Regions from separate parts of the Amycolatopsis sp. FBCC-B4732 genome, predicted to be linked through region 1. Evidence: riboswitches for the same ligand, from Rfam matches in the RefSeq annotation. Region 1 holds a riboswitch; the other holds the start of a gene.
The links. A riboswitch is a leader RNA that binds a small molecule or an ion and turns the genes downstream of it on or off. The one in region 1 is predicted to bind S-adenosylhomocysteine.
Positions count from the first base shown of each region.

Region 1 (15,903 bases):
CGTAGTCCCGAGCATCCTCAGGCAACCCGAGCGCGGCATTGGCGGCATAGGTGTCAAGACCGTCATCCTGCAGCGCATAGGCGTCGAGCTTGTTGTAGAGCCCGATCCCCCGCCCCTCCTGCCGCAGGTAGAGCAGGTAACCACCCGCAGCGGAAATCCGTTCGACAGCCTCAGCCAACTGCGGCCCGCAGTCACACCGAGCGGACCCGAACACGTCCCCGGTCAGACACTCGGAGTGCGGCCGGACGAGCGGAACCTCCCCCGGCGTACCGAGCACGAAGGCCAAGTGCTCCCCGCCGTCCGAGAGCCCCCGGAAGGTGACGGCTTCGGCGTCGACCTCGACGCCGCCGTGCAGGCGCAGCGGGATCCGCACCCGGGTCCGCACCTCGGCCGTCACGTCGTCGCCCCTGGATTCGCCCACAAGATCGACCCTACACGAAGTTCAAATTCGAACACCGGCATGCGGGAAAACCGGTGGCGGGGCGGTCGTAAGCTCGGGCCATGATCCCCGGCGCCACCGCGGCTTCCTTCCTCCTCGTCGTCATCCTGGGCGCGATGTCCCCCGGTCCGGACTTCATCGTGGTCACCCGGTCGTCCCTCACCGGGGGACGGCGGGCCGGGATCGCCGCCGGGTTCGGGATCGCGCTCGGGGTCTTCGCCTGGGTCGTGGCGATCGCGCTCGGGGTCGCCGCCGTGCTCACCGCCTCCGCGGTCGCCTTCACCGTCGTGAAGCTGGTCGGGGCCGGTTACCTCGTCTTCCTCGGGGTCAAAGCCTGGCTGGCCGTCCGGCGCGGGGAGTACCGGGACCTCGGGGCGGACGCGGACGAAGAGCCGCTCAAGGCGGCCGCCGCCTTCCGGCAGGGGTTGTTCACCAACCTGCTCAACCCCAAGGTCGCCGTCTACTTCCTCGCCCTGCTCCCCCAGTTCCTCCCCGCCGACGGCTCGACCCTGCAGACCCTCGAACTCGCCGCCATCGCGACCGCCGGCACCGTCTTGTGGTTCGTCACGCTCGCCGTGGTCGTCGGGGCGCTCAAGAAGGTCTTCCGCAACGGCCGGGTCCGGCGCGGGCTCGACGCCGTCCTCGGCAGCCTGCTCGTCGGGCTCGGCCTCAAGGTCGCCGCCACGACGGCGTGAGCTCAGCCGAGCTTCTCGGCCGCCAGGCGGGTGCCTTCGACCCGGGCCTTGATCTTCGCGAACGCGAGGTCGCGCGAAGTCGACGTGTCGTCCGCGAACGGCGAGAACCCGCAGTCGTCGCACGTCCCCAGCCGGTCGACCGGTACGTACCGGGCCGCCCGCAGCACCCGGTCGCGGACCTCCTCCGGGGTCTCCACGCGCGGGTCGATCGGGTCGATGACGCCGACGAACACCCGCTGGTCCGCCTTCAGGTTCTCGGCGATGATCCCGAGCGCGCGGTCCGGGTCGGGCTCGCTGGCCAGCTGGACGAAGAAGCGCCCGGCCTTGAGGTCGAACAGCGCCGGCAGCAGGCCCGCGTAGTCGACGTCGAGGCTGTGCACCGAGTCCAGGTCACCGCCCGGGCAGGTGTGGACGCCGATCTTCGCGCGCTCCTCCGCCGTGAAGCGGTCGAGGACCGCGTTGTTCAGGTCGACGAACTGGCGCAGCAGGCCACCGGACGGGTCCAGCTTCAGCGAAAGCCGGCCCTCGGTGAAGTCGATCTGGACGCTGTCCGCGCCCGCGTCGAGGCTGCGCCGGATGTCCGCCTCGGCCTCGTTCACCAGGTCGGCGACGAACTGCTCCTGCGAGTACCCCTCGATGCCGTCGGCCGGGTAGATCAGCGAAAGCGCGGAGGCGGCGATCACCGCCTGCTTGACCGGCTTGGCCGTGACCGCCTTCGCGCGCGTCAGGTACTCGTCCGCGTGGGTCGCGTAGCGGAACGGGCCCGCGGTCAGCCGCGGCAGCCGGCGGGTGTGGCCGTCGGCGAACGGGATGACGACGCCGTCCGGGGCCAGCGCCGTGAGTCCGGCCAGCGGGTACGTCGCGAAGCTCGGCTTCCCCTGCTCGCCGTCGGTCAGCACCGGGGACCCGGTCTCCTCGAACCGGCTGATCGTGTCGGCCAGCGCCCGGCTCTCCAGCTCGGCGAGCGCGGCGGCGTCGATCCGCCCGGCGGCGAACTCCCCGAGGCCTTCGACGAGGTACGCCGGGCGGGGGATGCTGCCGATCGGTTCGGTGGGCAGGGTCATCGAGGTCCTCCAGCTGCTTGAAGGTGCAGGCGCGCGAAGAGGACACAACGGCCCCCATCCGTCACCCGGGCCGTCACCGGCCATGTTCGAAAGGCAACTTAACGTGCTCGCGGGCGGTCACGGAGCGCGGATCACCCGGTCGGAGCAGCAAAAAGCACGAAATCAGAAGACGTTCGGCGGTTCGTTCGGAGGACGATTGGGTATTCGCTCTGGCGACACGGCGGGTTCGGCGCCGAAGGAGTACCCCGATGCTCAGTCACCACGATCGCACCGAGCTCGAGAAGATCGAGCGCAGTCTCGAGCTCAGCGACCCCGATCTGGCCACCGCGCTGCGCGACGGCAAGCGGCCGAAGTCGCGCGCGCTCCGGAGCACCCTCCTGATCTTCCTCGACGTCGTCGCCGTGACGCTGCTGGTCGTGGGACTGGTCCTGCCCGACCCCGGGGTGACGCTGTGCGGGATCATCGCGCTCACCGGCACCGTCTGGACCCACGTGGCGCGGCACCGGGTCTGAGGCGAGACTGGGCCCGTGAAGTGGGTCCTGCACGTCGACCTCGACCAGTTCATCGCCGCGGTCGAGGTCGCCCGCCACCCGGAGCTCGCGGGCAAGCCCGTCGTCGTCGGGGGCAACGGCGACCCCACCGAACGCGCCGTCGTCGCGACCGCTTCGTACGAAGCCCGCGAGTTCGGCATCCAGTCCGGCATGCCGCTGCGGCTCGCGGCGAAGCGCTGCCCGGACGCCGTCTTCCTGCCCAGTGACCCGGACGCCTACCTCGAGGTGTCGGCGCGGGTGATGGCGGTGCTGCGGGAGTTCCCGGTCGTCGTGCAGGTGCTGGGCTGGGACGAGGCGTTCCTCGGCGCGGAAGCCGACGACCCCGAGGCGCTCGCGGCCGAGCTGAAGGCCGCCGTGGCCCGCGAGACCGGCCTGTCGTGCGCGGTCGGGATCGGCGACAACAAGCTGCGGGCCAAGCTCGCCACCGGTTTCGGCAAACCGGGCGGGATCTACCGGCTGACGCAGGAGAACTGGTGGGCCGTGATGGCCGGGCGCCCGACCGACGCGCTGTGGGGCATCGGCGGCAAGACGGCGAAGAAGCTGGCCGAGCTGGGCATCGAGACCGTCCTCGACCTGGCGGGCGCGGACGCGGCGGCGCTGGCCGCGCGGTTCGGCCCGAAGACCGGGCCGTGGCTGCGGCTGCTCGGCGGCGGCATCAGCGACGCGGACGTCAGCGCGACCCCGTACGTCGCGCGCTCCCGCAGCCGCGAGACGACGTTCCAGCGCGACCTCACCGACCCGGCCCAGATGGCGGCGGAGGTCTCGGCGCTGGCGAAGCGGGTCACCCAGGACGTCCTGGAGGAGGGCCGCCCGGCGGCGCGGATCGCGGTCAAGGTGCGGTTCGTGCCGTTCCTGACCCACACGCACAGCATCACGTTGCCGGAGCCGACCTCGGACGCGGCGGAGATCGACCGGGCGGCGCGCGAGGTGCTGGGGATGTTCGAGCTGACCCGCGCGGTACGGCTGCTGGGGGTGCGGGCCGAGTTCGTCCGGGAGGACGAGGACCAGTTGTGAAGGCCTTCGGAGGCGAAGTGGAGCTGTTGAGGAACCGCTTCACCCACCGGAGGCCTTCGTGTCGTCGAGCAGGGCTGGACCTGCACAGCGGCGGCGAAGATGTTCATGGTCACCAACGAAACCGCCCGCAAATGGGCCGACCGCTACCGCACCGAAGGCGTGACCGGGATGACCGACCGCGGCAACCGCCTGTCCCGCATCGACGTCACCAAGTTCGGCACCATCCCCGACGAGAAAGCCGACACCGCCGTCGGTGTCCTCCACCGCGCGCTCACCTGATTCGCCGACCACACCGTCACCGTCGAACGCGTGTCATCGGACAACAGCGCCTGGTCCCCGGCCTGGCGCGAGGCCTGCACCGAGCTGGGCACCACCCCGAAACGAACCCGGCCCCACCAGCCACAGACCAACAGCAAGATCGAGCGCTTCCACCAGACCCTGGCGAGGGCTGGGCCCACGCCCGCTTCCCGCAAGCCACCCATCACCCGGCTGACCAACCTCCCGGACAGAAAACCTAGAACTCCTCCGGCAGCGGCAACGGCCGGTCCGGGTCCACTTCCACCCCGCCGGCCCTCAGCGTGTGGTCCAGCATCGCCCAGATCGTGCCCGTGAGCTGGTCCGTCAGCTGCGCCAAGCTCAACGTGCCCGGGTGGTCGAGCCACCGTGTCGTCGCCGACTCGACGTAGCCGACCAGGCCGAACGCGATCGTGTCCGCCGGGGCCGGGTCGAGGCCGAACGCCGTCAGGTAGCCCGAGAACAGGCCGCTGAGGTGGCGGGCGATCGTGCCGCGGACGTCCGTCGTGCCCGGGCCGGTGCGCAGCAGGTAGCGGTGCAGGTGGACGTGTTCGGTGAGCCAGCGCAGGTGGGTCGAGATGACCGCCGAGATCATCTCGTTCGGCGAGCCCGACGGGTGCCACAGCGGGGCGAGCTCGGCCGTCACCAGCTCGGCCGCGCGCTCGGCGATGGCGCGCTGGAGGTCGGCCGCGTCGGCGAAGTGGCGGTAGAGCCGGGTGCGGGCCACGCCGGCGCGCTCGGCGATCTGCTCCGTCGAGACCTCCGGGCCGTGCTCGGCGATGGCCGCCAGCGCCGCGTCGACGAACTCCGCGCGCCGCCGTTCCTGCTGGCCCGCCCAGCGCGCCGCCCGTCCGTCGACCTTGGTCACCCGGGAAGCCTACTCAAGTCCCGCGCGCCGGTGTACGCTCGCCGAAGTAACTAGTACATCGCGTACCCCCTACTTTCCGGAGGCCGCCATGGGCGTCGAGGCCCAGGACCGGGACGTCACCGCGGCTCGTCTGCTCAAGAGCTCCGCGAAGAACTCCTACGACCCCTACGTCGACATCGACTGGGCCGCGCCGCTCGCCGAGGGCAAGGCCTACATGCCGCTCGAGCGCGTCTCCCTCTACGGCACCGAGCTGTGGGCGAGGCTGACGCCGGAGCAGCGGATCGAGCTGTCCAAGCACGAGATCGCCAGCATCATGAGCGTCGGCCTGTGGTTCGAGATCGTCCTCATGCAGCTGCTCGCCCGGTACGTCTTCGACCTGGACGCGCGCAGCGAGCACGCGCAGTACGCGATGACCGAGATCGGCGACGAGACCCGGCACTCGGTGATGTTCGCCCGCACCGCCGAGCGGCTCGGCGTCCCGCGCTACGGCGTCCCGAAGGTGGTGCACCGCGCCGCCAAGGTGTTCGGCGCGACGGCGGCCGGCCCGTCGATGTTCGCCAGCGTGCTCGTCGCCGAAGAGACCACCGACCGGCTGCAGCGCTCGATGATGGACGACGACGGCATCCAGCCGCTGATCCGCTCGGTCAACCGCATCCACGTCGTCGAGGAGGCGCGGCACGTCCGCTTCGCCAAGGAAGAGGTGCTGCGGGAGACGCCGAAGCTGTCGAAGGCGAGCCTGCGGCGGCACCGGGTGCGGACCGCGCTCGTCGCGTTCGGCGTCATCGACAGCATGGTCGACCCGCGGATCTACCGCAGCGTCGGGATCGACCCGCGCGAGGGCCGGGCCGCGGCGCTCGCGAACCCGCACTTCCACGAAACGCGCCGCTGGATGGCCGAGAAGATCGTGCCGTTCCTGCGCGACGCGGGGCTGATCGGCGGCCGGTCGGAGGGCATCTGGCGGCGCGCCCATCTCGTTTGAGGCACTGACGGCGGAATTCCCTTCGCACCGATTGCCCGGTTCCGCCACGATGCCCGGGTGACCGCTGAGATCCCCGCCGCCCCGGCGCCGCCGCGGCGCTCGCCGTTCGCCCACCCCGTGTTCGCCGGCCTGATCGGGGTCATCGTCGGCGCGGTGCTGGTCGGCGTGCCGTGGCTGGCGCTGACCCTGCTCGGCGGGCCGAGCGGGCGCGCGCTGAGCGTGCCCTCGAGCCTCGGCGGGCTCGGCCGCACCCAGGACACGCTCGCGAAGTTCGACGTGGAGAAGAGCAAGGTCCAGGTCGCCCGCGTCGACAAAGCCGACCGGGAAACGGCCGCCCGGACGTCGGCGGCCTACGGCGGCGCGGGCGCGGTGGTGCAGCAGTACCAGGACGACCGGCTGGAACGCAGCTTCCAGCTGATCGCGGTGCGCGCGGGGTCACCGGAGCTGGTGGCGCCGTACGAGGACGCCGAGGAACTCGGCCTGGCCGCCCCGAGCACCGAACTGGTGCGCGTCGGCGCCGTGCAGTGCCTGGTCCACAACGACGCCGCGGCCGCGGGCTCGACGCCGGACCCCGACCGGTCGTTCGTCACCCACTGCCAGCGCAGCGGCCCGGACCTGACCGTCACGCTGCGCAGCATCTCGGCCGAGGGCAACCGCGACCCCCGCGAGCTGGCCGGGATCGTCGAAGAAGCCTGGAAGGAACTTTCGTGACGACCACCGTCCGGCCGGCCCGAGCCGGCGACGAAGCCGCGCTCGCCAAGATCGACGAGCGCACGTGGGACTCCACGGTGTCCCCCGCTCCCCCGCCGCCGCCCGGCACGCCGTTCTTCGACGAGGGCGCGCGGCCGGAGAACTTCCTCGTCGCCGAGCACGACGACGTCGTCGCCGGGTACGTCCGGCTCGCCGAGGGGTTCGGCATCCCGGCCCACGCGCACGTGCTGGTGGTCGGCGGGCTCGCCGTCGACCCGGACCGCCAGGGCCTCGGCATCGCGGGACGGCTGGTGGACGCGGCCGCGGCGGAGGCGCGCCGGCGCGGGGCCCGCAAGCTGACGCTGCGCGTGCTGGGTCACAACGCCGCCGCCCGCCGGGTCTACGAGCGGTCGGGGTTCGTCGTGGAAGGCGTGCTGCGCGGGGAATTCCGCATCGACGGCACCGATGTCGACGACGTTCTCATGGCCCTTTCGCTCGCTTGACAGCTTCCCGGCGGCTTTGCCATCCTGGGTCCCGGGCCGAGAGGCGCTGCGACGGAACTCTTTCCGCCACGCTCGGCCCGCGACACGCATCCAAGGGCGCCTCCCGCGAGGGAGGTGCCTTTTTTGGTGTCACAGCCGTCCGCCGTCACCCCGGTGAGTCCTCCCGCGCGCTCCGCAACCAGCCTCAGGAAAGAGCTCGAGGAATGAGTGACAAACTCGCACGCCGCAACGGTCTCGACTTCGCCGTCGCCGACCTCTCCCTCGCCGAAGCCGGCCGCACGCAGCTGCGGCTGGCCGAGCACGAGATGCCCGGCTTGACGGCGATCCGCCGCGAGTACGCCGCCAGCCAGCCGCTCAAGGGCGCGCGCGTCGCCGGGTCGCTGCACATGACGGTGCAGACCGCCGTGCTGATCGAGACACTGGTCGCGCTCGGCGCCGAGGTGCGCTGGGTGTCCTGCAACATCTTCTCCACCCAGGACGAGGCCGCCGCGGCCGTCGTCGTCGGTCCCGAGGGCACGGTCGACGCGCCGTCGGGCACCCCGGTGTTCGCGTGGAAGGGCGAGACGCTCGAAGAGTACTGGTGGTGCACCGACCAGCTCTTCGCCTTCGCCGGCGGGAAGGCCCCGAACATGATCCTCGACGACGGCGGCGACGCCACCCTGCTCGTGCACAAGGGCGTCGAGTTCGAAGCCGCGGGCGCCGTCCCGCAACCGTCCGAAGAGGACCCGGAGGAGTACCGGATCGTCCTGGAAACCCTCCGCACGAGCCTGGCCGCCGACGGCGACCGCTTCACCCGGATGGCCAAGGAGATCCGCGGCGTCACCGAGGAGACGACCAACGGCGTCAAGCGGCTCTACAAGCTCGCCAAGGACGGCGAGCTGCTCTTCCCCGCGATGAACGTCAACGACTCCGTGACCAAGTCCAAGTTCGACAACAAGTACGGCATCCGGCACTCCCTTGTGGACGGTCTGAACCGGGCCACCGACGTGATGATCGGCGGCAAGCGCGTCGTCGTCTGCGGCTACGGCGACGTCGGCAAGGGCGCGGTCGAGGCGCTGCGCGGCCAGGGCGCCCGGGTCTCGGTCACCGAGATCGACCCGATCTGCGCGCTCCAGGCGTCGATGGACGGGCTCGACGTCGTCGAGCTCGACGACGTGGTCGCCACCGGGGACATCTTCATCACCACCACCGGCAACTTCGGCATCATCTCCGCGGACCAGATGAGCCGGATGAAGCACAACGCGATCGTCGCCAACGTCGGGCACTTCGACAACGAGATCGACATGGCCGGGCTGGCGAAGCTGCCGGGCATCGTCAAGAACGAGATCAAGCCGCAGGTGCACGAGTGGACCTTCGCGGACGGCCACGCGATCATCGTGCTCTCCGAAGGCCGCCTGATGAACCTCGGCAACGCGACCGGCCACCCGTCGTTCGTGATGTCGAACTCGTTCACCAACCAGGCGATCGCGCAGATCGAGCTGTTCGCCAAGCCCGGCGAGTACACCACCGACGTCCACCGGCTGCCGAAGCACCTCGACGAGAAGGTGGCCCGCCTGCACCTCGACGCACTCGGTGTGAAACTCACCAAGCTCACGAAGGAGCAGGCGGAATACATCGGGGTCGACGTCGAAGGTCCGTACAAGCTCGATCACTACCGGTACTGATCCGAGATTGCTCCGTTTGACGCAGTTTGCCGAAGCGCGAAAGTGGCCATCCTCCCCGTGACAGCGCATCCGCCCGGCCGGCATGCCGGACGGAACCCATGCGAAGGAGTGTGTGTCAAAGTGATCGTTCTCGGTGTAATTCTCCTGATCATCGGGTTCATCGTGGGTATCCCGGTGCTTTACACCATCGGCATCATCCTCGCGGTGGCCGGCGTGGCACTGGCCATCCTGGGCGGCACCGGCCGCCGGATCGGTGGACGTGCGCACTGGTACTGATGAATGAACGGCCCGCGGCCTGGCGCGTCAGCAGCAATGCTGACCGCGCCAGGCCGTTCGGCCTTCTCGCACCACCACGGCGATCGCGAGCGCGACCGCCGGATCGGCCCACCACCAGCCGAACAGGGCGTTGAGCGGTAACCCCGCCAGCAGCACCGCGGAAAGGTAAGCGCAGAGCAAAGTCTGCCGCGAATCCGCGACCGCGCCGGCCGACCCCAGCTCCCGCCCGGCGCTGCGCCGCGGCCAGGATGGGCATCACGGCGAGCGAAACCGCCGCGAGCACGATTCCCGTGCGTGAGGTTTCCGGCGCGGCACCGCCGAAGAATGTGCCTGCGGCCTCGACCGTGACGTAACCCGCGAGCGCGAAAAACGACAGGGCGATCATTTTCAGTGCCCGCCGTTCGCGCTTTTCCGGGTCCTCACCGGAAAACTGCCAGGAGACCGCGGCCACGGAGGCGACTTAGATCAAGGAATCGAGTCATGCCGGCTCGCCTTCGTCCCGCGGTTCGACCGCCGGCACGACGTGGACGAGCTCCCGCAGCGCGCGGGCCAGGCGCGCGTCCGCGATCTCGTACCGCACCTGACGCCCCTCGTAGCCGGCCACGACGAGCCCGCAGCCGCGCAGGCACGACAGGTGGTTCGAGACGTTCGGCCGCCAGCCGGCCCGGGTAGGCAGGACCGTCGAGCGCCCTCAGGATCCGGCAGCGGGTCGGGTCGGACAGCGCGCGCCCGATCCGGGCGAGTGCCGCTTCCCACGTCGCAAAATAAGGGGTCCTCCGGCTCCGAGGGGGAGGGAGAGCCGAAGGACCTCGTTAGTGTTAGCACATCGCCAAGCCCGTGTACACAGCTGCATACACGATCGTGTTACCGCTTTGACTGTCCTAACGCCACGAAGGCCTCCCCGGCCGGCGCGTGGCACCCGGCGGGAAGGCCTTCGCGGATCCTGGCGGGAGGCTCAGGAAGCTCGGCGCAGCAACGATTTCTCCGGTGCGGCGGTGCAGGCGCAGCCGCCGGGGGCCGGGCAGTCGACGATCAGCGCGTGCCGCACCCGATCGGGGTCCGCGCACGCGGTGTCGGTGCACTCGGCGAACCCGCGTTCCGGGTGCACCACCAGCGTGCCGTGGCAGTGGTCGATCCGGGCCTCACACGAAGCACACTCCATGAGTCCTTGGTACCACCGGGAAGCGGGCGGGCCCGGGACCGGGACGGCGTGTCGGCGCGACCACCCGTCCGGGGCTCACGCGGACTTCGGCGCCCGCTTCCGCGCGGCCGGCTTCTTCTTCGCCGCCGGCTTCGCGTCCTCATCGGACCCGTCCTCCTCGGACGCCTCCGAAGTGGACGCGTCCGAAGCGGACTCGCGCGACTTCTTCGCCGCGTCGACGCTGGCCTGCAGTGCCGCCATCAGGTCGACGACGTCCGCCTTCGCGGTGACCGCGGCGGGCTTGGTCGTCTCCTCCCCCGCGACCTTGGCCTCGATCATCTCCTCGAGGGCCTCGCGGTAGTGGTCGTGGTACTTCTCCGGCTCGAACACCGGCTCGGCCAGCGAGTCGATCAGCGAGCCGGCCATGGACAGCTCCTGCGGGCGGATCTGCGGCGGGTCGTCGCGCAGGAACGGGAAGTCGGGTTCGCGGACCTCGTCCGGCCACAGCATCGTCGTCATCACCAGCACGTCGGCGTGCACCCGCAGCACCGCCATGCTCTCCCGCTGCCGGACCGCGACCTTCGCGACGGCCACCTGGCTCGACTTGTGCAGCGCGTCCCGCAGCACGACGTACGGCTTCACCGCGTTCTTCTGCGGCTCCAGGTAGTAGGTCCGGTCGTACTGGATCGGGTCGATCGACTCCAGCGGCACGAACTCCAGGACGTCGATCGTGCGCTGCGAGGACAGCGGCAGCTCGGCCATCTCGGCGTCGGTGATCACGACCATCTCGCCGTCGGGCAGCTCGTAGCCCTTGGCGATCTCCGGGTACGGGACCTCGGCGCCGTCGATCGTGCAGAACCGCTTGTACTGGATGCGGCCGCCGTCGGCCTCGTGCACCTGGCGGAGCGAGACGTTCTTGTTCTCGGTGGCCGCGTACAGCTGGATCGGGATGCTGACCAGCCCGAACGACACCGAGCCCTTCCACATCGCCCGCATGCCACGCACCTCCGAGATCGTCTTCACGCTCGGTAGTTACCGTAGCCCGAATCGTCCCCCGGCGACAGTCCGATCTAGACCTCTGCCAGGTACTTCTCCCACTTGGCGGGGTCGAGGAACCAGTGCTGGAAGTCGGTCGGGTCGGTGAACCCGTTGGCGAACCTGCGGGCCACGGCCGGGTTCTGCCCCGCGACGCCGAGGATCTGGAGCACGTGCGGAGGCGGCGGCAGGAGCAGCGCGTTGGTCCATTCGGTGACGTGCCGGGCGTACTCCCAGTAGCGCTCGAACGTGGCGTCCATCCACTCCGCGTCGAACGGCCGGTCGCCGTGCTCGAGGATCGCGGTCAGGTAGGTCGCCGCGCAGTGGCTCGCGTTGTTCGAGCCCTGCCCGGTGATCGGGTCGTTCGCCACGACGACGTCGGCCATGCCCAGCACCCGCGCCCCGCCCGGCAGGATGCCGACCGGGTTGCGCACGACGGGCGTGTACCCGCCGGCCAGCGCCGCCTTGCCGTCGGTGAGCTCGGCGTCGCGGCAGCGCTCGTACTCCCACGGCACGAACTGCCGCATCAGGTCGAGCAGCCGCGTGAAGTGCTCGGCCGGTGCCGGGTGGTCGCCGAAGCAGTCCAACGGCCCGCCCGGGACGCCCTCGAAGAAGAGGATGTCGCAGTTCCCGCTCAGCGTGTACGCCGGGATCATGAACAGCTCGCCGACGCCGGGCACGATGGTGAACCGCACGGCCTGCTTGTCCGGGTGCTCCGGCCGCGGCCGCACGCCGTGGGCGTAGACCAGCGAGAGCGCGCGCATCGGCTTCGTGTACGGCGACCGCTCGGGCACGCGGTCGAACAGCTGGACCAGCTCGCCCTTGCCGGCCGAGACGATCACCAGGTCGTAGAGCCGGGACAGCGCGTCCAGTTCGGACGTCATCACGCCGTGGATGACGAGCTTGCCGCCGCGGTCCTCGAACAGCTCCAGCCAGCCCGCCATCTTCACGCGCTGGTCGACCGACTGCGCGTAGTGGTCGAGCTCGGCGAACCAGTCGAGCGCGCGGCCGCCGTCCGGCGCCGCCACCGACACGCCGAGGCCCTCGACCCGGACGGTCTCGTCCTCCCACTGGTTCAGCCCGAGGTCCCGCTCGTGCTGCAGCGCGTCGTTGAACATGCACTGCGTCGACATCACCCGCCCGGCCCGGATCTCCTCCGGCGTCCGCGCGGACATCACCGTGACGTCGTAGTCCTTCGCCAGCAGCCCGAGGGCCAGCTGCAGCCCGGACTGGCCGGCGCCCACGATCAGGACTCTGCGCATGAAGCTCTTCTCTCCTCGTTCAGGCCTGCGGGACGCTGCCGGCCAGCTCGCGCGGGCCGGACAGCACGGCGAGGGACAGCGTGTGGCCGACCAGCTCGGTCAGGGTGGCGATGGTCGAAGCCCGGTCGCGGGCGTCGCAGGTGACCAGCGGGACGCTCGGGTCGAGGGCGAGCGCGTCCCGCACCTCGTCGAGGTCGTGCACCGGCATGCCCTCGAACTGGTTGACCGCGACCACGAACGGCAGCTCCGAGTCGTTCTCGAAGTAGTTGATCGCCGCGAACGACTCGTCGATCCGGCTGGTGTCGACGAGCACGACCGCGCCGAGCGCGCCGCGGCTCAGGTCGTCCCAGAGGAACCAGAACCGCGCCTGCCCCGGCGTGCCGAACAGGTACAGCAGCAGGTCCGGGCGCAGCGTGATCCGCCCGAAGTCCATCGCCACGGTCGTGGTCGACTTGCCGCCGGGCGGGATGTCGTCGACGCCTTCGCCGGCCTCGGTCATCCACGCCTCGTTGCTCATCGGCGGCACTTCCGACACCGCGCCGACGAACGTGGTCTTGCCGACACCGAAGCCCCCGGCGACGACGATCTTCGCGGAGATCGTCAGCAGATCGCCCTCAGGCGGGGAGCCGCTTGAGCCCATCAAGGATCCTCTCGAGCACGTTGGTGTCGTGGTGGTAGGCGTGCGCGGTGGGGTGGACGAACACCGCGCCCTGGGAGGCGAGGTCGCCGATCAGCACCCGCACCACGCCCAGCGGCAGGTCCAGCCCGACCGACAGCTCGGCGATCGAGGACCGCACGCGGGCGCGTTCGTAGAGCGAGCGCGACTCGGGCATCAGCGTGTCGCTCAGCGCCGGGTCGTACTGCGGGACCGAAACCAGCGTCTCCACCAGCAATTGGTGGCGGGTGCTGGTGCGGCCGCCGGTGAGCGCGTACGCCCGGATCCGGCGGCTGCGCCGCGGCAAGGCGGTGTCCTTCTCGGACACGGGGATCACCTCCTCGGGCACGCCCATCACACCCGCGGCCGGCGCGCGGTGAGCACCTGGCGCAGTTCGGCGCGCACCTCGGGGGTGAGCGCGTGGCCGGCGTTGGTGATGAACTGGGTCATCTCGTAGGCGACCACCTTCATGTCCGCGTCGCCCGTGGTCAGCACCGCGAGCCCGGCACCGGAGCCGATGCCCATGAAGAGGAAGTAGCCGTGGGTGAGCCGGATGATGATCTGCTCGCAGGCGCCCTTCCCGAACAACGCGGCGCTGTTGCCGGCCAGCGAGAGCAGGCCGCTGGCGATCGCGGCCAGCTGCTCGGCCTCCGCATCGCCGACCGAGTCCGACGCGGTGAGCGGGAAGCCGTCGACGCTCATGATCAGCGCGTGGCTGACGCCGTGCACCTTGCGGACGAAGTCGTCGAGCAGCCAGGCGAAGTTCGCCGGTGCCGGGTGGTGGGCGCTCACGAGCCGGTTCCTCCGGGCGTTTCGTCCTGCTGGTGGTTTTCGGCGCGCGCGGCCCGCTCGCCGTCGGCGAAGGCGCCGAGGTCGGCGAGCAGCTGCTCGTGCCCGTTCGCCGCCGGTTCCGCGGCCGGGGGCGGCGGTGGCGGTTCGGGCGCGGCACCGCGGATGCTGCCGGGCACGCGCCGCGGCAGGCCGTTGGCGGTGGTGCCGCCGGTGGCCCGCTCGACCGGCCGCGGCCGGGGCGTGGGCTTGCGCGGCACCGGCGCGGGCTCCTCCCGCGGGAAGGCACCCGGGCGGCGGCGCGGCAGCCCGCCGGCCGCGACCGGCTCGCCGCCGGTCTTCGCCGGTTCGATCGTGACGGTCCGGGCGCCCGACCAGGCGTTGTCGGCGAGCTCGGTGACCACGCCGGTGGGCAGCAGCACGGTCGCGACCGTGCCGTGCGGGCTGCGCCGGTCCAGGCGCACGCTGACGTCGTGCCGCGCGGCGAGGCGGGCGACGACGGCGAGGCCCATGTGCCGCGCCGAGGCGTCGTCGAGGTCGCCGCCCGCGGCCAGCCGCCGGTTGAGGCCGTCGACGCGGTCGGCGGGGATGCCGATGCCCTCGTCCTCGATCCGGACGAGCACGCTGCCCTGCTCGGTCAAGTGCGCGCTGACGTGCACCGGCGAGCTGGGCGAGGACTGGTTGGCGGCGTTGTCGAGCAGCTCGGCGAGCACCCGGCCCAGGTCTTCGGCGGCGAAGCCGACGACCCCGAGGTTCACCACGCGGCCGATGGTGATCCGGGCGTAGTGGTCGATCGAGGACATCGCGGCGCGCACGAGGTCGAGCACCGAGGTCGCGCGGGCGGCGTCGTCGGCGGTGTCCTGCCCGGCCAGCACGCGCAGGTTCTCGGCGTTGCGCCGCAACCGCGTGGCGAGGTGGTCGAGCTGGTAGAGCTCGGCGAGGCGGTGGTGGTCCTCCTCCCCCGCTTCGAGTTCTTCGAGCCGCGCGAGGAGCTGGTCGAGCAGGTTGAGGTCACGCAGCGCGACACTGGCGCAGATCTCGGCCAGCACGCCCTCGTTCCGCGTGTCCTCGGGGGTGATCACCTCGGGCCGCGACAGCTCCGCGATGGCCGGCCCGGCCGTGGGCTCGTACCCGGGGTGCTTCGGCGGCGCGGTGAGGTACTGCGCGGCAGCGACCCGCGAGCGGTCCAGCAGGACGCGTGATCGATCCAGGAGTTCCCGGGCCCGGCTCGCCATGTGGTCCCACTTCTTCCTTGCTCAGATTCGGCAACGACAGCATCGCGCCGACCCCCGGGCGGCGATGCCGGACATGCAAGCAGAAAGGTTCGTCGGATGTCCACAGCGGGTCCCCGTCCGATCGCGCGGGGTGATCGGTTTTCGGCGCCGTCGCTGCTGGTGAGCGCAGCGGACTAGGCCATTCGGTTCATTTTTGCATCTTGCACCTGGCAACAGAGCGCACACGACGCCCGATACCGCAGGCAACCGGGCCCCGTACCGCGAAATCCCAGGTCGCGCCCGATTCGTCCGAAAATTGCGGGCCACGCACTTTTTTGCGGGCCACGCAACTTTTTCGCTAAACTCCGTTCATGCCGTCGGACCCACCACCCCAGCTGACCCTGCGCGAGCGCAAGAAGCGCGAAGCACGCAAGGCGCTCGCCCAAGCCGCGCTGCGGCTGACGCTGGACCGCGGCTTGGAGAACGTGAAGGTCGAGGACATCGCCACCGAAGTCGGCGTGTCACCCCGCACATTCAACAACTACTTCTCCAGCAAGGAGCAGGCGGTCTGCTCGGTCGTCGTCGACCGGCACGAGGGGATGCGCGAGGCCCTGCTCGCGCGGCCGGACGGCGAGCCGCTCTGGGATTCGGTCAAGTACGCGGTGCTCGAGCAATATTCGCGTGAGGGCGAGCCCGATCGCGCGTATGTTGCGCGTATCCGTGAGCTGATGGGACGGCTCATGCTGCGTGGCGAGTTCCTCAACGCCCAC
Region 1 is NZ_CP095376.1:3,837,572-3,853,474, forward strand. It holds gene ribA (GTP cyclohydrolase II) at 1-397, opposite strand, end outside; gene MUY14_RS16425 (LysE family translocator) at 502-1,134, shown strand; gene MUY14_RS16430 (cobalamin-independent methionine synthase II family protein) at 1,137-2,198, opposite strand; gene MUY14_RS16435 (DUF3040 domain-containing protein) at 2,447-2,710, shown strand; gene MUY14_RS16440 (DNA polymerase IV) at 2,726-3,763, shown strand; partial or broken gene MUY14_RS16445 (helix-turn-helix domain-containing protein) at 3,824-4,217, shown strand; gene MUY14_RS16450 (TetR/AcrR family transcriptional regulator) at 4,278-4,925, opposite strand; gene MUY14_RS16455 (diiron oxygenase) at 5,014-5,904, shown strand; gene MUY14_RS16460 (hypothetical protein) at 5,962-6,615, shown strand; gene MUY14_RS16465 (GNAT family N-acetyltransferase) at 6,612-7,097, shown strand; S-adenosyl-L-homocysteine riboswitch at 7,130-7,206, shown strand; gene ahcY (adenosylhomocysteinase) at 7,301-8,761, shown strand; gene MUY14_RS16475 (hypothetical protein) at 8,882-9,037, shown strand; partial or broken gene MUY14_RS16480 (cation transporter) at 9,065-9,497, opposite strand; partial or broken gene MUY14_RS16485 (ArsR/SmtB family transcription factor) at 9,516-9,771, opposite strand; gene MUY14_RS16490 (hypothetical protein) at 9,993-10,199, opposite strand; gene MUY14_RS16495 (Ku protein) at 10,275-11,174, opposite strand; gene MUY14_RS16500 (styrene monooxygenase/indole monooxygenase family protein) at 11,249-12,475, opposite strand; gene MUY14_RS16505 (ATP/GTP-binding protein) at 12,495-13,115, opposite strand; gene MUY14_RS16510 (DUF742 domain-containing protein) at 13,090-13,485, opposite strand; gene MUY14_RS16515 (roadblock/LC7 domain-containing protein) at 13,485-13,922, opposite strand; gene MUY14_RS16520 (sensor histidine kinase KdpD) at 13,919-15,154, opposite strand; gene MUY14_RS16525 (TetR/AcrR family transcriptional regulator) at 15,505-15,903, shown strand, end outside.

Region 2 (15,903 bases), 1.1 Mb from region 1:
ATCTCGAAAATCACACGGTCCCGGCAGCGGTGACGCCCTGGGCCCCCGCTGTCACGCTGGGGTACTGTCATCCGTGTGCACCAGTACTCCGAACCGCACTGGGTGAACGATGAGCCGACAGGTCAAGCCAGGGAGTAAGCCGTACCGTGCACAACTGCGCGACCGGCTGGCCGCTCTGGGCTTCCCCGAAACGGCGATCCCGGCCCGGGTGGCGGAGAACCTGGTGGTGGAATGCGGGATCCCGCCGCGCACCGCGTGGCGGCTGGCGTCCGAGCTTTCGCTCGACGTGGCGGCGCACCGCTACAACGCCGCGACCGGCGATCCCCGCGCGGGCATGCGCGGGACGCGGATCTGGGAGTACGAGCAGTGGCCCGAACGCGGTGTCCGGCCGACGATCGCGGCACTGCGGGTGCTGGCCGGCGTCTACGGCACCAGCTGGAAATCCCTGCTGGGCCTGCGTGATCTCGAGCAGCTGCCGGCCAAGGACCTCGCCGAGTACCACGCGGAAGAAGAACCGGTGGCGGTCGTGCCCGTCTCCGCGCCGCCCGCTCGCGCGGAGGTGCGCGGCGAAGCCCGGCCGGACGAGGAAATCGGGGCAAGCGCACTTGATGACGCGATTCTGCTGACCCAGACCAACGTCGACGACGTCCAGCTCGACGACCTGTGGTCCGACCTGGACTTCCTGGGCGGCGCCTACACCCGCACCGCGCCCGACGCGGTCCTCGGCCAGCTCGCCGTCATCGACGAACGGACGTCGGCGCTGCTGAAGGGCAGGCAGCGGCCGAAGCAGACGCAGGACCTGTTGCTCGTCGGGGCGAAGTGCTCGGCGATGATGGCGTGGATCGCGGGCGACCTCGGCCGGTACCGGCTTTCGCGCCAGCTGAACTCCGCCGCTTGGCTCTACACGCAGTACGCCGACGACTTCCTGGCCCGCCGCTGGGTGCGCACTTCGCAGGCGCGGGTGGCGTTCTGGTCCGGCAACGGCATCGAGTCCGCGCGGCTGGCCGCCGACGGGCTCAGCTACCACGTCGGCCCGCGTCTCACGGACGCGCCGCTGATCCTCGCCGAGGCGCGCGGCTGGTCGTCGGTGCAGGCCGAGCCGCAGGTGCTGGACGCGATCGCGCGCTGGACCAGCATCGAAGACCCGGACCTCGGCGCCGGTGGCGAAGACCGGTTCTTCAACATCACCAAGGACCGGCGCCACTACATGGCCGGGACCTCGCTGCTTTCGGTCGGCCAGGCGTCGGCCGCGCTGCGCGAGTTCACGACCGCCCGCGAGGCCTACGAGAAACTGTCCTTGGAACACCGCTGGGAGGCCATGGACCCGATGATCCGGATCGACACGGGCCGCGCGCACCTGAGGCTCGGCGACCTCGACGGCGCCGCCGCGCAGGTGGAGCAGGTGCTGGCCGCGGACGTCGGCAGCCAGCCGGACATGGTGCACTCGATGCTGAAGGTGCTCGCCACCGAGCTGACCGAGCCGCGCTGGCGCGCGGCGGTGACGGCGCGGAACCTGGCCGAGGCGGTCCTGGACGCCCACGCTTCGGCGCGGCCGTGACCGGCGACCCCACCCGGGCGGAGGTGGCGCCGGACGCTCCCGCGCGCCCTGGGACCGGGCACGAGGACGACTGGGCGCTCGAAGGCCACACCCGCCGGGACGTGGTCGTCGTCGCCGATCGCTTCGCGCGGTTCGCCCGCGGGGAGCGGGTCCTCACCGTGTCCGGCCTGCTGGCCCTGCTCGCCGCCGACGACACCGACCCCGAACCCGCCTCCTGCCACTGGGTCGTCCACCTCGGCCAGGGCATCGACGCCACCGACCACGACCTGCTCGAAGCGGCCCGCGAGAAGAGCGGGGTCACCGTGACCTTCGCGGACCCGCGGGCCTTCCGGCGCGTCCCCGAACGCTCGGTCCTCGTGCACAAGGACCGCTCGGAGAACGTCCTGCTGGCGGGCGTGCACAGCCCGTCGGCCGGGCACTGCCAGGCCGAGCTGCGGATCCACCGGGACAACGAGCTGATCCTCGACCACCACACCGGCGAGCACGTGCAGGGCATCGTGATCGTCGAGGCGATGCGGCAGATCTGCATCGCCCAGTTCGAGACCGCGATCCGGCCAGGCCTGGCCACGCCCGCGTACGCGGGGGTCTGGAAGCGGATCGACCTGTCGTTCCAGGACTTCCTGTTCCCGCTGCCGGCCACGGTCGAGTCGCTCATCGAGGAGTCCGACCTCGGCCGGGAGAGCAACCTGAAGTTCCGCGCCACCACGGCGGTGCGCCAGCAGGGGCGCACGGTGGCCACCGCGAACATCGAGTACTCGATGATCGCGCAGGGGCGCATCGACGCACTGGAACGCCGCAAGGCCGACCAGGCGACCCGCGCCTACCTCGGCTGAGCCGAAACCCACTCCGGAAGGGAAACCACACCACGATGTCCGAAGAGCCGGACCGTTCGGCGTCCTTCGCGCAGGGACTCAAACTCATCCAGCAGCTCGGCGGGGCCGACCGCCCGGCCGTGCTGGACCTGTTCGAGAGCATCGGCGAGGCCGAGTTCGGCGAGCAGTGCGTCGGGTTCATCTACGGCGACGTCTACCACCGGCCCGGGCTCGAGCTCCCGGAGCGGCAGCTGACGACCGTCGCCGCGCTCACCGCGCTCGGCTACGCGGGCTCGCAGCTGCAGTTCCACGCCAAGGCCGCGCTCAACGTCGGCTGCACCCGCCGCCAGCTGGTGGAGGCGGTCATCCACGTCAGCTCGTTCGCCGGGTTCCCCGCCACGCTCAACGCGCTCACGGCGCTCAAGGCGGCGTTCGAGGGCCTGCCCGAGGACGAGCCGGCGGCCGAGCCCGCCGAAGTGCCGTGGGCGGGCATCGAAGACCGCTACGAGCGCGGGCTGGCCGCGATGAAGGCGGTCGACGGCGAGGCGGGGGAGAAGGTCGCCGTCGCACTGGCCGACATCGCGCCCGACCTGGCCGGCTACATCATCGAGTTCACCTTCGGCGAGCTCTACACCCGGCCGGGGCTGAGCCTGCGCCACCGCGAGATCGTCACGATCGCCGCGTGCGTCGCGCTCGGCACGGCGCTGCCGCAGCTGAAGGTGCACATCCACGGGCTGCTCAACGTCGGCGGCACCGAGAAGGAGGTCGTCGAGACCGTCCTGCACCTGGCGTTCTACTGCGGGTTCCCGGCCGCGCTCAACGCGATCGGAGCGGTGCGGGAAGTGTTCGCGCAGCGATGAGCGGGTTCGGGAAGCTGCGCGCCGTCGCGCTCGACTGCGACGGCGTGCTCATCGACGACACCTACCTGGCCATGATCGCCCGGTTCGTCACCGCGCACGGCGGGGTCTACGACGCCGCGGCCGAGCGGGACGTGATCGGGCTGCGCGACATCGTCGTCGCCGAGAAGATCACCGCGCTCTGCGGCCTCGACCAGCCGCCCGAAGAGACGCTCAAGCAGCTGTGGGCCGCGCGGCAGGAGTACCTCGCCGAGCACCCGATCCGCGTCGCCGAAGGGGCGCGGGACTGCCTGGAAGCGCTCTCGAAACTGCCCGTGCGGCTGGTCTGCTACGGCGGCCGGACCCGCGAGCACACCTTCGACCGGTACCTCGGCGAGTTCGTGGACCTGCTCGACCCGGCGGTGCCGTACGTGAGCATCAACGAGCACCGCCCCGGCGTCGAGCACATCACCCGGACCGTGCTCGGCGCCGGCTTCGACGAGATCGTGTTCGTCGACGACGTCAGCCGGGTGGCCGAGGACGCCCGCGCGCACGGCGCCGGGTTCGTCGGGTTCCCGTCGAGCCCCGCCCACGCGCGCCAGCGGGACTTCATGGCCGGCCACGGCGTCCGCCACTTCGCGGCGTCGCTCGCCGAATTGACCCCGGAACTCCTGGAGATCGTCGACGCGGAGCTCGCGACTTCGACACACTGGCTTCGTTGAGGATTCCCCGCACCCTTGGAGCCGCCGTGAAGTACTTTTCGCTGCCCCGTCCCGGCGCCGGGCTCGTCTCGGGCGAGCGCGACGTTCCCGAACCCGGTCCCGGGCAGGTCCTGGTCCGGCTGCGCGGGTGGGCGGTCAACGCCCGCGACCTGATGATCGTCAAGGGTTTCTACCCGAAGCCGGTGAAACCGGACGTCGTGCCGCTGTCCGACGGCGCGGGTGAAGTCGTCGCGGTCGGCGAGGGCGTGCGTGCCTGGGCCACCGGCGACCGGGTGGCCGCGACCTACTTCCCGGACTGGCTGTCCGGGCCCGGCACGCCGGAGAAGACCGCCGACGACCTGGCGGGCACCCTCGACGGCGTCCTCGCCGAGTACGCCGTCTTCGCCGAGGACGCGCTCGTCGGCGTCCCGGCGCACCTCGACTACGCCGAAGCCGCGACACTGCCCAGCGCGGGCGTCACGGCGTGGCGCGCGGTCGTCGAGGAAGGCGGGCTCGTGCCGGGCCAGACCGTGCTCACCCTGGGCAGCGGCGGCCTGTCCACCTTCGCGCTCCAGTTCGCCGCGCTCGGGGGCGCGCACGTCGTGTCGACGTCCGGCTCGGACGAGAAGCTCGAGCGGCTCCGCGAGCTGGGCGCCGCCGAGACGCTCAACCACGCGACGACGCCGGAGTGGGGTGCCGCGGTGGCCCAGCTGACCGGCGGCGGCGTCGACCACGTCGTCGACGTGGGCGGCGGCGGCACGATCGGGCAGTCGATGCTCGCCGCGCGCTACGGCGGGCACGTCAGCGTCGCCGGCGTGCTGACCCACGAAGGCGGCGCCGACCCGATCCTCGTGCTGGTCAAGCAGCTGACCCTGCGCGGTCTGACCAACGCCTCCCGTGAGACGTTCCAGGCGATGAACCGGGCGATCGAGCACACCGGGCTCCGGCCGGTGATCGACCGCCGGTTCGCCTTCGACGAGGTCGAAGAAGCCCTCAAGCACCTCGAGTCCGGTAGCCACGTCGGGAAGGTCGTGCTCGAAAGCGCCTGAGCGGCCCCGGGCCCCGGGTAACTTTTGCCGTCCCGGCTGGGTATTTGTGTACCCCGGATCGTTCTTTTCGCAGGTCAGCGGGGGTGTGCCCGGGCAAAAAAGTCGGGTTTCGGCAGGAATGGCGGCTGTCGGCGGCACCGGGGAGAGTGGTGTTCACCAGGACATCGCCCGAGCAGGCTGCGGCTGCTCAGGCGGAACGTCCGGGACTGGGGGCGCGGGGAGGGGGTTTCAACCGCCTGGGGGTGGGTTGAAACCCCCTTCCCGCCCGCGCCCCCCCCGGCGGGCTCAGGAAGTGGTGCAGGCCCGGCCGTTGAGCGAGATCGCCGTGGGCCTGGTGTTCGCCGTGCCGGACGTGCCGGTGAACCCGAACTCCGCGCTGCCGCCCGGCGGGATCGTCTTGTTCCAGCCCGCGTCCACCGCCGACACCGCCGTGCCGGTCTGGGTGACCTGCGCGTTCCACGCCTGCGTCACGCGCTGGCCGTCCGCGAACGTCCACGCCACCGTCCAGCCGGCCACCGCGGCCGTGCCGGTGTTGCCCACCTTGACCGAGGCCTGGAACCCGCCCTGCCACTGGTTCGTGACCGTGTAGGCCGCCGTGCACGAACCCGACGGCACCGGGGTGGTCGTCGTCGTGGGCGGTGTGGTCGGCGTCGTAGTGGTGGACGTGGTGGTGGTCGTCGGCGGTGGCTCGGTGCCCCCGGAGTCGCCCACGATCACGCCGCGCCCGTTCGTGCCGACGTAGACCCGGCCGTACACCCGCGGGTCGCCGCTCAGCGCCGCGCCGATGTTGCCGTACTGGTGCCGGTCGTCGTTGATCCGCGTCCACGATCCGCCCGCGTCGTCCGACCGGAAGATCCCGCGCACGCCCCCGATCTTCGCGATCGTGTATAACGTCGCATACGTCCGGCCGGTGGCGGCCTTGCCGAACCCGATGTTGTCGGCCTCGGTGACCCCGCTCAGCTTCGTGAAGGACGCTCCGGAGTCGGTCGAGTGCCAGAGGCCGTACGCCGTGCCGGAGCCGCCGGCGAGCCAGACGTCGCCGGTCACCCCGGGCATCGCCTTGAAGTGCGCGGAGCCGGTGGGCAGGCCGGTGGCCGCGGTCGCGGTGAAGGTCGCGCCGCCGTCGGTGCTGACGTAGAACTTCCCGGCGGCGAACCCGTAGAACCGCTTCGGGTCGACGCGGTCGGCCTCGACGACCGCGCCGGCCGGGATGCCCGCGGACGCCGTCCACGACGAACCGAAGCCGACCGAGTAGTTCACCGGGGTGCCGTCCGGGCTCCACACGAACCGGCTGCCGTCGGCGGCCGCGGCGACCGTGCCGCCGCTCGCGCCACCGGACGGCTCCGCGCCCTGGAACCAGTTCTTGCCGCCGTCGGTGGAGAAGGCGATCCGGTTGTCGTTCGGCCGCGCGCCGCGGTCGAGCGTGCCGGCGCGGACGATCGTCGCCGGGGTCAGCTCCGCGTAGTCGAGGCTCGCGGTCGTGGTGAAGACCGGCTGGGTGTACATGGTGGCCGGGACGGCGTCGAGGCTGTCGTGCCGGAACCCGCCGATGTCGCCGAGCCCGGAGAGCAGGGCAGCGCCCGACGGTGGGCTGATCAGGTCGAGCACCGCGGTCTCCTCGAGGCCGCCGACGACCGGTTTGAGCGTGAACTTCCCGCCGCTGTCCCACTTCGTGAGGTCGGTCGTCCCGTAGATCGTCGCGCCGGTGCCGTAGAGGAAGTGGTTCGAGTCGAAGGGGTCGATCTCCGCGGACTCGGTCATCCAGCCCAGCTTCGGCGACGGCACCGGGGGAGCGGCCGGGACGCCGAAGGTCAGCCACGGCACCGAAGAGATGTCCTGGGTGAACCGCTGCGATCGGTCGGGGTAGCTCGTGAAGTCCCAGATCCGCGTCCAGGTGGCGCCGCCGTCGGTGCTGCGGAAGAAGATCACGTCCGGCCACCACGACACCTGCGTGGCGACCATGAGCGTGTTCGGGTGCTGGCGGTCGATCGTCAGCCCGCTGTAGCCGAAGTAGTCGTCGGTGCTGTCGGACGGGATCGGGCTGATCCGCGTCCAGGTACCGGTCTTCGTGGCGTACTTCCAGACGTCGCCCTTCGCGCCGTCGTAGGGGCCGCCGGTGTCGCTGGTCGCGAGGTAGAGGTAGCCGCCGACCGGGTCGAGGACGCCCTTGTGCGCCAGGTACCCGGTGGGCTGGCCGGCCAGGCGCGCCCAGGTCGTGCCGCCGTCGGTGCTGCGGTAGACGGTGTTCTGCTTGTCCGCGACGCCGACGTAGATCGTCTGCGTGGTGCTGCCGCGGGTGCCGGTCGACGGGTCGAACGTCACCCAGGTGACGCCTTCGTTGTCGCTGGAGTAGCCCGACGGGTCGCTCGGGTCGGGCGCGTAGGTGCCGGGGTTCGGGAAGGCGGTCACCTTCGCCCAGGTGACGCCGGAGTCGGTGCTGCGCCAGAGCCCGTTGCCGCTCGGGGCGCCGAGGTAGAGAACGCTGTCGCGGTTCGGGTCGATCGCGAGGCGCTCGCCCATGCCGCGGCCGGGCATGTTGCCGCCGAGCTTGAAGGGCAGCGCCGCGGCCTGCCAGGTGGCGCCGCGGTCGGCCGACCGGAGGATCGCGCCGGTGTTCGGGTCCCAGCTGTTGGTGTACATCCCGGCCGCGACGTAGACCCGGTCCGGGTCGACGGGGTCGGTGGCGAGGCTGACGACGCCGTTGTGGCCCCAGTCGGTCCAGCCGACGGAGTCCAGCAGCGGGAGCCAGCGCCCGGTCGAGGGGTTCCAGCGGTAGGCGCCGCCGATGTCGGTGCGCGCGTAGACCAGTCCGGGTTCGGTCTGGTTGAAGACGATGCCGGGGACGAACCCGCCGCCGCCGATCTCGGCGTTGCGCCACGTGTAGGCCGCCGCGGCGGCGGGGGCTTCCGGCGCGCCGGCGGTGATCGCGACGGCGGCCGGCAGGAGGAGGGCGAGCGCGGCCGCGAGGAGCCGGCGAGCCCTGGGTGCGCTGGGGGAAAGCAGTCGTCTCACGTCGGCCTCCACGGCTCTGGGAGCGCTTCCAGAGGGACGGTAAACCAGCGTTCGGAACGTTGTAAAGCGTTCGACGATTTCGTCGTCCGACACTGTCCACAGTGGATTCGAAGGCGCTTGAGAGCGTGTCACGTATGTGAACGACGATCAGGTGACTGAATTGTTATCGCGCACGGCCTTGTCGGGCTTTTTCCGGCGTGTGAGTGTGGTGCCCGCTGGCTGGACTGGACCTACGAAAGAGGCGACCCGGCAATGACGCAGACAGCCCCGGCGCGGCACATCAGCCGGACCACTTTGTACTTCTTCGGCGCGCTCGGCGGCATCCTCTTCGGTTACGACCTCGGCGTCATCTCCGGGGTGCTCCCGTTCATCGGGAAACTGTGGGCGCTGACCAGCTGGGACAAGGGCGTGATCACCGCCAGCCTGTCGGTCGGTGCCATCGTCGGTGCGCTGTTCTCCAGCCGCACCAACGAAGCGCTCGGCCGCCGCCGCACGATCATGGTCGCCGCGGCGATCGTCATCGCGGGCACGCTGGCGGCGACGTTCTCGCCCACGTTCACGCTGCTGGTGCTGTCCCGCTTGATCATCGGCCTCGGCATCGGGCTTTCGTCTTCGACGGTCCCGACGTACTTGTCCGAACTGGCGCCGGCGCGGCTGCGCGGCGCGATGGGCGCGCTGAACCAGATCTTCATCGTCACCGGCATCCTGATCGCGTTCCTGGTCAGCTACTGGCTCGGGCCGATTTCGGCGTGGCGCTGGATGTTCGCCGGCGCGATCGTCCCCGCGGCGATCCTGCTCGTCGGGCTGGCGTTCCTGCCCGAGACACCGCGCTGGCTGGTCAAGAACGGCCGCGAGGAGGAGGCCCGGCGCGTGCTGGCCAGCGCCCACGGCAACTCCGTGAACCTCGACGAGGAGATCACGACCATCCGCGACGTCATCCGGATGGACACCGAGGAGAAGCCGCGCTTCCGCGACCTGTTCGCCGGCTGGGTGCGCCCGATGCTGTTCGTCGCGGTGCTGCTCGCGGTCGGCCAGCAGTTCAGCGGCGTCAACGCGATCAACGCCTACTTCCCGACGATGCTCATCGGCCTCGGCTTCGCCACGCAGGCGGCGCTGCTGTCCGGTGTGCTGCTGGGCGTGACGAAGTTCCTGTTCACCGCGTGGGTCGTGTTCGTGGTCGACCGCTGGGGCCGCAAACCGCTGCTGCTCATCGGCAACGTGATCATGGTGCTGACCCTCACCGCGGCGGGCCTGGTCGTGCTCAACGTCCACGACACGTCTCTGCGCGGCATCCTGATGCTGGTGATGATGGTGCTCTACCTGGTCGGCTACGAACTCGGCTGGGGCGCGGTCGTCTGGGTGATGATGTCCGAGGTCTTCCCGCTCAAGGTCCGCGCGGCGGGCATGGGCGTGAGCAGCGTGGTCCTCTGGGCCGCGACGGGCATCGTGAGCGCGGTGTTCCCGATCATCTCCGACCCGAAGTCCCTCGGCATCGGCGGCTCGATGTTCCTGTTCGCGGGCATCAACGTGGTGCTGTTCGGGCTCACGAAGTGGCTGGTCCCGGAGACGAAGGGCCGCTCGCTGGAGCAGATCGAGCTGGACCTGCGGGCGCGGCAAGGGGTGGCGGCCGAGAGCTGACCCGCCCGGCGGTGCCGCGAATGACTCATCCGGGACCTCGGACGTCCCGGATGAGTCATTCGCGACCTCCGCGAACCGGCTTCAGCCCACGGGTGCGGCCAAGCCCAGCTTGCCGGCGAGGCGGCCGACCCACGCTTCCACTTCCTCCGGCGCCCGGTCCGGCAGCCCGAAGATCGTCTCCGTCACCCCGAGCGCGTCCAGGTGCGCCAGCCGCGAAGGGTCCGGGCGCTCGCCCAGCGCGCAGATCCGCGGCGCTCCCGTGCGTCCCTCCGCGGCCCAGATCTCGTTCAGCAGCGCCACGTGCCCGTCCAGGTCGGTGTCCGCCGGGGTCGTGATCCAGCCGTCCGCGTGGCGGGCGATCCAGCGGAACGTCTTCTCCGTCGGGCCCGCCCCGAGCAGCACCGGGACGTGCGCCTGGACCGGCTTGGGCCACGCCCAGCTCGGGCCGAACGACACGAACTCCCCGGCGTAGGCGGCTTCCTCCTCCGTCCACAGTGCACGCATCGCCTCGAGGTACTCGCGCAACGCCGTGCGGCGGCGGTTGCCCGGGACGCCGTGGTCGTTCAGCTCGTCGACGTTCCAGCCGAAGCCCGTGCCGAGCGTGACGCGGCCGCCGGAGAGGTGGTCGAGGCTGGCGATCGTCTTGGCCAGGGTGATCGGGTCGCTCTCCACCGGCAGGGCGACCGCCGTGGACAGCCTGATCCGCGATGTCACCGCCGCGGCCGTCGCCAGTGCGACCCACGGGTCGAGGGTGCGGCTGTAGCGGTCGTCGGGCAGGGACGCGTCGCCGGTGCGGGGGTGCGGTGACTCCCGCTTGACCGGGATGTGCGTGTGCTCGGGTACGTAGAAGGTGGCGAATCCGGCGGCCTCCGCGACACGCGCGGCGGCCGCCGGGGTGATGCCCCGGTCGCTGGTGAACAGCACGATTCCGTAGTCCACGGAGCGAGCGTATTAGAACGTGTTTCAGTTTTCAAGGTTGCCGCTCGCTCGCGGGGGGTCGCCGGTCGAGTACGGTTGGTGACCGGGTCCACGACCGGTCGAGCGGCTCTGGACGCGCGGCGGGTGCGCAGGCGGGGAGCAGTGCGGCGGAGGGCGTCACGGGCACGGTGGGTGGGTCCGCGACCGAACGGGGAGGCGACGTGTCAATCCTTTGTGGACGGAGAGTGTCCCAGCCAGTGGACGCCCGGGCGGGGCGGGATGGCGTGCGCGGCCCGGGATCCGATACCGTGGACCACAGGCCGAGAGGCGCTGCAACGGACCACCGGGTCCGCCACGCTCGGCCGGGATTGACCAACCAAGGGCGCCTCCCGACAAAGGGAGGCTGCCGGTGAGTACCCCGCGAGAGTCCGAGGCGCGCCTGCGCGAGCTGTTCGACCAGCGGGTGGCGGTGCTGGACGGCGCCTGGGGCACCATGTTGCAAGGTGCCGGGCTGACCCCCGCCGACTACCGCGGCGACCGCTTCGGCGAGCACACCCACGACGTCACCGGCGACCCCGACCTCCTCAATCTCACCCGCCCGGACGTCATCCTCGACGTCCACCGCCAGTACCTGGCCGCGGGCGCGGACATCACCACGACGAACACCTTCACCGCCACCAGCATCGGCCAGGCCGACTACGGGCTGCAGGACCACGTCCACGAGATGAACGTCCGCGGCGCGCAGCTCGCCCGCCAGGCCGCCGACGAAGCGGGCGGCAAGTTCGTCGCCGGCTCGATCGGCCCGCTCAACGTCACGCTCAGCCTGTCGCCGAAGGTCGACGACCCGGCGTACCGCGCGGTCACGTTCGAGCAGGTCAAGGCCGCATACGCGGAGCAGATCGCCGGCCTCGCCGAGGGCGGCGTCGACCTGCTGCTCGTCGAGACGATCTTCGACACCCTGAACTGCAAGGCCGCGATCGCCGCCGCCCGGGAGGTGGCGCCGGACCTGCCGCTGTGGATCTCGGTGACCATCGTCGACCTGAGCGGCCGGACGCTCTCGGGCCAGACCGTCGAGGCGTTCTGGAGCTCGATCGAGCACGCGAAACCGCTGGTCGTGGGCGTGAACTGCTCGCTGGGTGCCGAGGAGATGCGCCCGCACGTCGAGGAGCTCGCCCGGATCGCCGACGCCTACGTCGCCTGCCACCCCAACGCCGGGCTGCCCAACGCCTTCGGCGGGTACGACCAGACGCCCGAGGAGACCGCCGGGCTGATCGGCGGGTTCGCCCGCGACGGCCTGGTCAACCTGGTCGGCGGCTGTTGCGGCACGACGCCCGCGCACATCGAGAAGATCGCGGCGGCCGCGAAGGGGATCGGCCCGCGCGAGGTCCCCGCGCCGCGCACGCACACCCGGTTCAGCGGGCTCGAGCCGTTCGGGATCGGCCCCGACACCGGGTTCGTGATGATCGGCGAGCGCACCAACGTCACCGGCTCCAAGCGGTTCCGCCGGCTCATCGAGTCCGACGACCACCAGGCCGCCGTGGACGTCGCGCTGGAGCAGGTCCGCGGCGGGGCGAACCTGCTCGACGTCAACATGGACGCCGACCTGCTCGACTCCGAGCAGGCGATGACGACGTTCCTCAACCTCATCGCCACCGAGCCCGAGGTCGCCCGCATCCCGGTGATGGTCGACAGCTCCAAGTGGACCGTCCTGGAAGCCGGCCTGCGCTGCCTGCAGGGCAAGGGCGTGGTCAACTCGATCAGCCTCAAGGAGGGCGAAGAGCCCTTCCTGGCCCAGGCCCGCACCATCCGCAACTACGGCGCCGGCGTCGTCGTGATGGCCTTCGACGAGCAGGGCCAGGCCGACACCGCCGACCGCAAGGTCGAGATCTGCGGCCGCGCGTACGACATCCTCACGCAGAAGGCCGGCTTCGCGGGCGAGGACATCATCTTCGACCCGAACGTCCTGGCCGTCGCGACCGGCATCGCCGAGCACAACGGCTACGCGAAGGCGTTCATCGACGCCCTGCCCCGGATCAAGGAGCGCTGCCCGGGCGTCCACATCTCCGGCGGCATCTCGAACCTGTCCTTCTCCTTCCGCGGCAACGACGTCGTCCGCGAGGCGATGCACTCGGCGTTCCTGTTCCACGCCGTGCAGGTCGGCCTGGACATGGGCATCGTCAACGCCGGCCAGCTCGCGGTCTACCAGGACATCCCGAAGGACCTCCTCGAACTGGTCGAGGACGTGCTCTTCGACCGCCGCGAGGACGCGACCGACCGGCTGGTGGCCTTCGCCGAGAACGTCAAGGGCAGCGGCACCAAGCGCGTCGTCGACCTCACCTGGCGCGAAGGCACGGTCGGGGAGCGGCTGTCCCACGCGCTGGTCCACGGCATCGTCGACTTCATCGAGGACGACACCGAAGAGGCGCGGCAGCAGATGGCCCGCCCCCTCGACGTCATCGAGGGCCCGCTGATGGACGGCATGAAGATCGTCGGCGACCTGTTCGGCTCCGGGAAGATGTTCCTGCCGCAGGTGGTCAAGAGCGCGCGCGTGATGAAGCGGTCCGTCGCCTACCTCGAGCCGTTCATGGAGGCGGAGAAGGAGAAGGCGCGCCAGGAGGGCCGGCTCGCCTCGACCGGCGGCCAGGGCAAGATCGTGCTCGCCACGGTGAAGGGCGACGTCCACGACATCGGCAAGAACATCGTCGGGGTCGTGCTGGGCTGCAACAACTACGAGGTGATCGACCTCGGCGTGATGGTGCCCGCCGGCAAGATCCTCGACACCGCGGTCACCGAAGGCGCGGACGCCGTCGGGCTGTCCGGGCTGATCACGCCGTCGCTGGACGAGATGGTCGCCGTCGCCACCGAGATGCAGCGGCGCGGGCTGAAGCTGCCGCTGCTGATCGGCGGCGCCACGACGTCGCGCCAGCACACCGCGGTCAAGATCGCCCCGGTCTACGACAACGTGACCGTGCACGTGCTGGACGCCTCCCGCGTGGTCGGCGTGGTGTCGGACCTGCTCGACGCGGACCGGTCCATCGTGCTGGCCGAGAAGAACCGGGCCGACCAGGAGGTGCTGCGCGAGCAGCACGCGAACAAGCAACGCCGCCCGATGCTCACGCTGGAGCAGGCCCGCGCGAACCCGGAGAAGGTGTCGTTCGACGGCCTGCCGACCCCGGCGTTCACCGGGCGCCGCGTCGTCGAGCCGAGCATCGCCGAGCTGCGCGAGATGGTCGACTGGCAGTTCCTGTTCCTCGCCTGGGAGCTCAAGGGCAAGTACCCGGCCATCCTGGAGCAGCTGGTCGCCCGTGAGCTGTTCGACGACGCGAACACGCTGCTCGACGAGATCATCGCGAACGGCAGCTTCCGCGCGAAGGGCGCGTACGCGTTCTGGCCGGCGCACCGCGAAGGCGACGACATCCGGCTCGACGGCGACTACGCGCACGTCGGCTTCCCGATGCTGCGGCAGCAGACGTCGAAGCCGCTGGACCGCGCGAACCGCTGCCTCGCCGACTACATCGCCCCGGCGGGCGACCACCTCGGCGGCTTCTCGGTCACCATCCACGGCGCCGACGAGCTCGCCGCGAAGTACGAAGCCGAGCAGGACGACTACAAGGCGATCATGGTCAAGGCGCTGGCGGACCGGCTCGCCGAGGCCTTCGCCGAGCACATCCACCTGCGGGCACGCCGCGACTGGTTCGAGCCGGACGCCGAGCCGTTGCTGGCGGACCTGCACGCGGAGCGGTTCCGCGGCATCCGCCCGGCGCTCGGCTACCCGGCCAGCCCCGACCACAGCCAGAAGCGGGAGCTGTTCGAGCTGCTGGAGTCGGACGAGCTGGGCATGGCGCTGACGGAGTCGTTCGCGATGACGCCGGCGGCCAGCGTGTCCGGGCTGATCTTCGCGCACCCGGAATCGAAGTACTTCACCGTCGGGCGGCTCGGCCGCGACCAGATCGAGGACTACGCGCGCCGCAAGGGCGTCGAGGTCGCCGAGGTCGAGCAATGGCTGCGCCCCAACCTGGCCTACGAGCCCGGGGCGTAGTCCTTCAGCTCGATGTCGGTGGCGAACCTGTCGGTCGCCTTGAGCATCAGGCCGAGCAGGAAGCGGGACTTGAACGTCCAGTCCCGCAGCTTGATCCGCAGCGGTGACGGCGGCGCGAGGAACGGGCCCGCGCTGCCGCGTTGCGAGATCTTGGCGTAGCCGCGGAACTGTTCTTCGTAGCGCGCGAAGGCCACGCGGTGGTCGCCGCCGGCGGCGAGGAGCTCCCCGGCGAGGACGTACGCGCCGACCAGCGCCAGCCCGGTCCCGAACCCGCCGAGGGTGTTGCCGTAGGCCGCGTCGCCCAGCAGCACGACGCGGCCGCGGGAGTAGCGGTCGATCGTGACGCGGCTGAGCGAATCCAGGTAGAACTCGCGGGCTTCGGGGACCTTGGCGATCAGTTCGGGCACCCGCCAGCCGGCTCCCCGGTAGGCGTCGGCCAGCAGTTTCCGCTGCCGCGCGGTGTCCGTGCGGTCGTAGGCCGGCTCCGGCGAGGCGAAGACGAAGAACGCCGACGCCTTCGGGCCGCCGACGGCGGTCATCCGGCCCGGCTCGTTGTACATCACCGCGTCGCCGTCGGCGACGTCCTCGCCCAGCTCGGCCAGCGCGTAGTGGTACCCGAGGTACTCGACGTAGTCGCGTTCCGGGCCGAACGCCAGCCGCCGGACGTTCGAGTGGATGCCGTCGGCGCCGACGACCAGGTCGAACCGGCGCGGCTCGGCGGTGGCGAAGGTGACGTCGACGCCGTCCGCGGTCTCGGTCAGCGCCGTGATGGTGTCCCCGAAGAGGTATTCGCAGTCGCTGTGCGCGTAGAGGATTTCGGCCAGGTCGCCGCGGCGGATCTCGATGTCTCCGCCGGTGAACTCGCCGGGGATGACCGCCTGCGGCTTGCCGGCGGCGTCGATGATCGTCTGGTCCTGCCCGCCGGTCTGGCGCGCGAGGACGTCGTCGAGGATGCCCATCCGGTCGAGCACGCTCCGGTGGGTGGCGCCCTTGAAGTCGACCGCCTGCCCGCCGGGCCGCACCGCCGGAGCGCGTTCGTCGACGGTGACGGTGCAGCCGTAGCGGGTCAGCCAGTGGGCGAGCGCGGGACCGGCGATGCCGGCGCCGGAGATCAGGACGGTGAGGTTCTTCATGCCGCCGAGCTTCGCCAGGGACGCTTACCGGTCCCTGACGAAGCGCTGACGGCTATTCGGCGGCGCCGGTCAGCAGCGACTGGTACCAGGCGTCGTACGGGTGGTTCGTCGCCGGGTAGTTCGCCAGCGGCGTCGTCGCCTGGCTCGCCGAGTCGAAGTCCCAGCCGCGGACGAGCTTGCCCGACTGGCGGGCCGAGGTGATGAACG
Region 2 is NZ_CP095376.1:2,736,719-2,752,621, forward strand. It holds gene MUY14_RS11660 (hypothetical protein) at 110-1,558, shown strand; gene MUY14_RS11665 (AfsA-related hotdog domain-containing protein) at 1,555-2,391, shown strand; gene MUY14_RS11670 (carboxymuconolactone decarboxylase family protein) at 2,427-3,230, shown strand; gene MUY14_RS11675 (HAD family hydrolase) at 3,227-3,928, shown strand; gene MUY14_RS11680 (NAD(P)-dependent alcohol dehydrogenase) at 3,955-4,956, shown strand; gene MUY14_RS11685 (cellulose binding domain-containing protein) at 5,242-7,968, opposite strand; gene MUY14_RS11690 (sugar porter family MFS transporter) at 8,221-9,606, shown strand; gene MUY14_RS11695 (LLM class F420-dependent oxidoreductase) at 9,688-10,545, opposite strand; S-adenosyl-L-homocysteine riboswitch at 10,841-10,919, shown strand; gene metH (methionine synthase) at 10,934-14,563, shown strand; gene MUY14_RS11705 (FAD-dependent monooxygenase) at 14,545-15,696, opposite strand; gene MUY14_RS11710 (hypothetical protein) at 15,749-15,903, opposite strand, start outside.
Region 2: another riboswitch for S-adenosylhomocysteine. It lies ahead of metH (methionine synthase); the one in region 1 lies ahead of ahcY (adenosylhomocysteinase).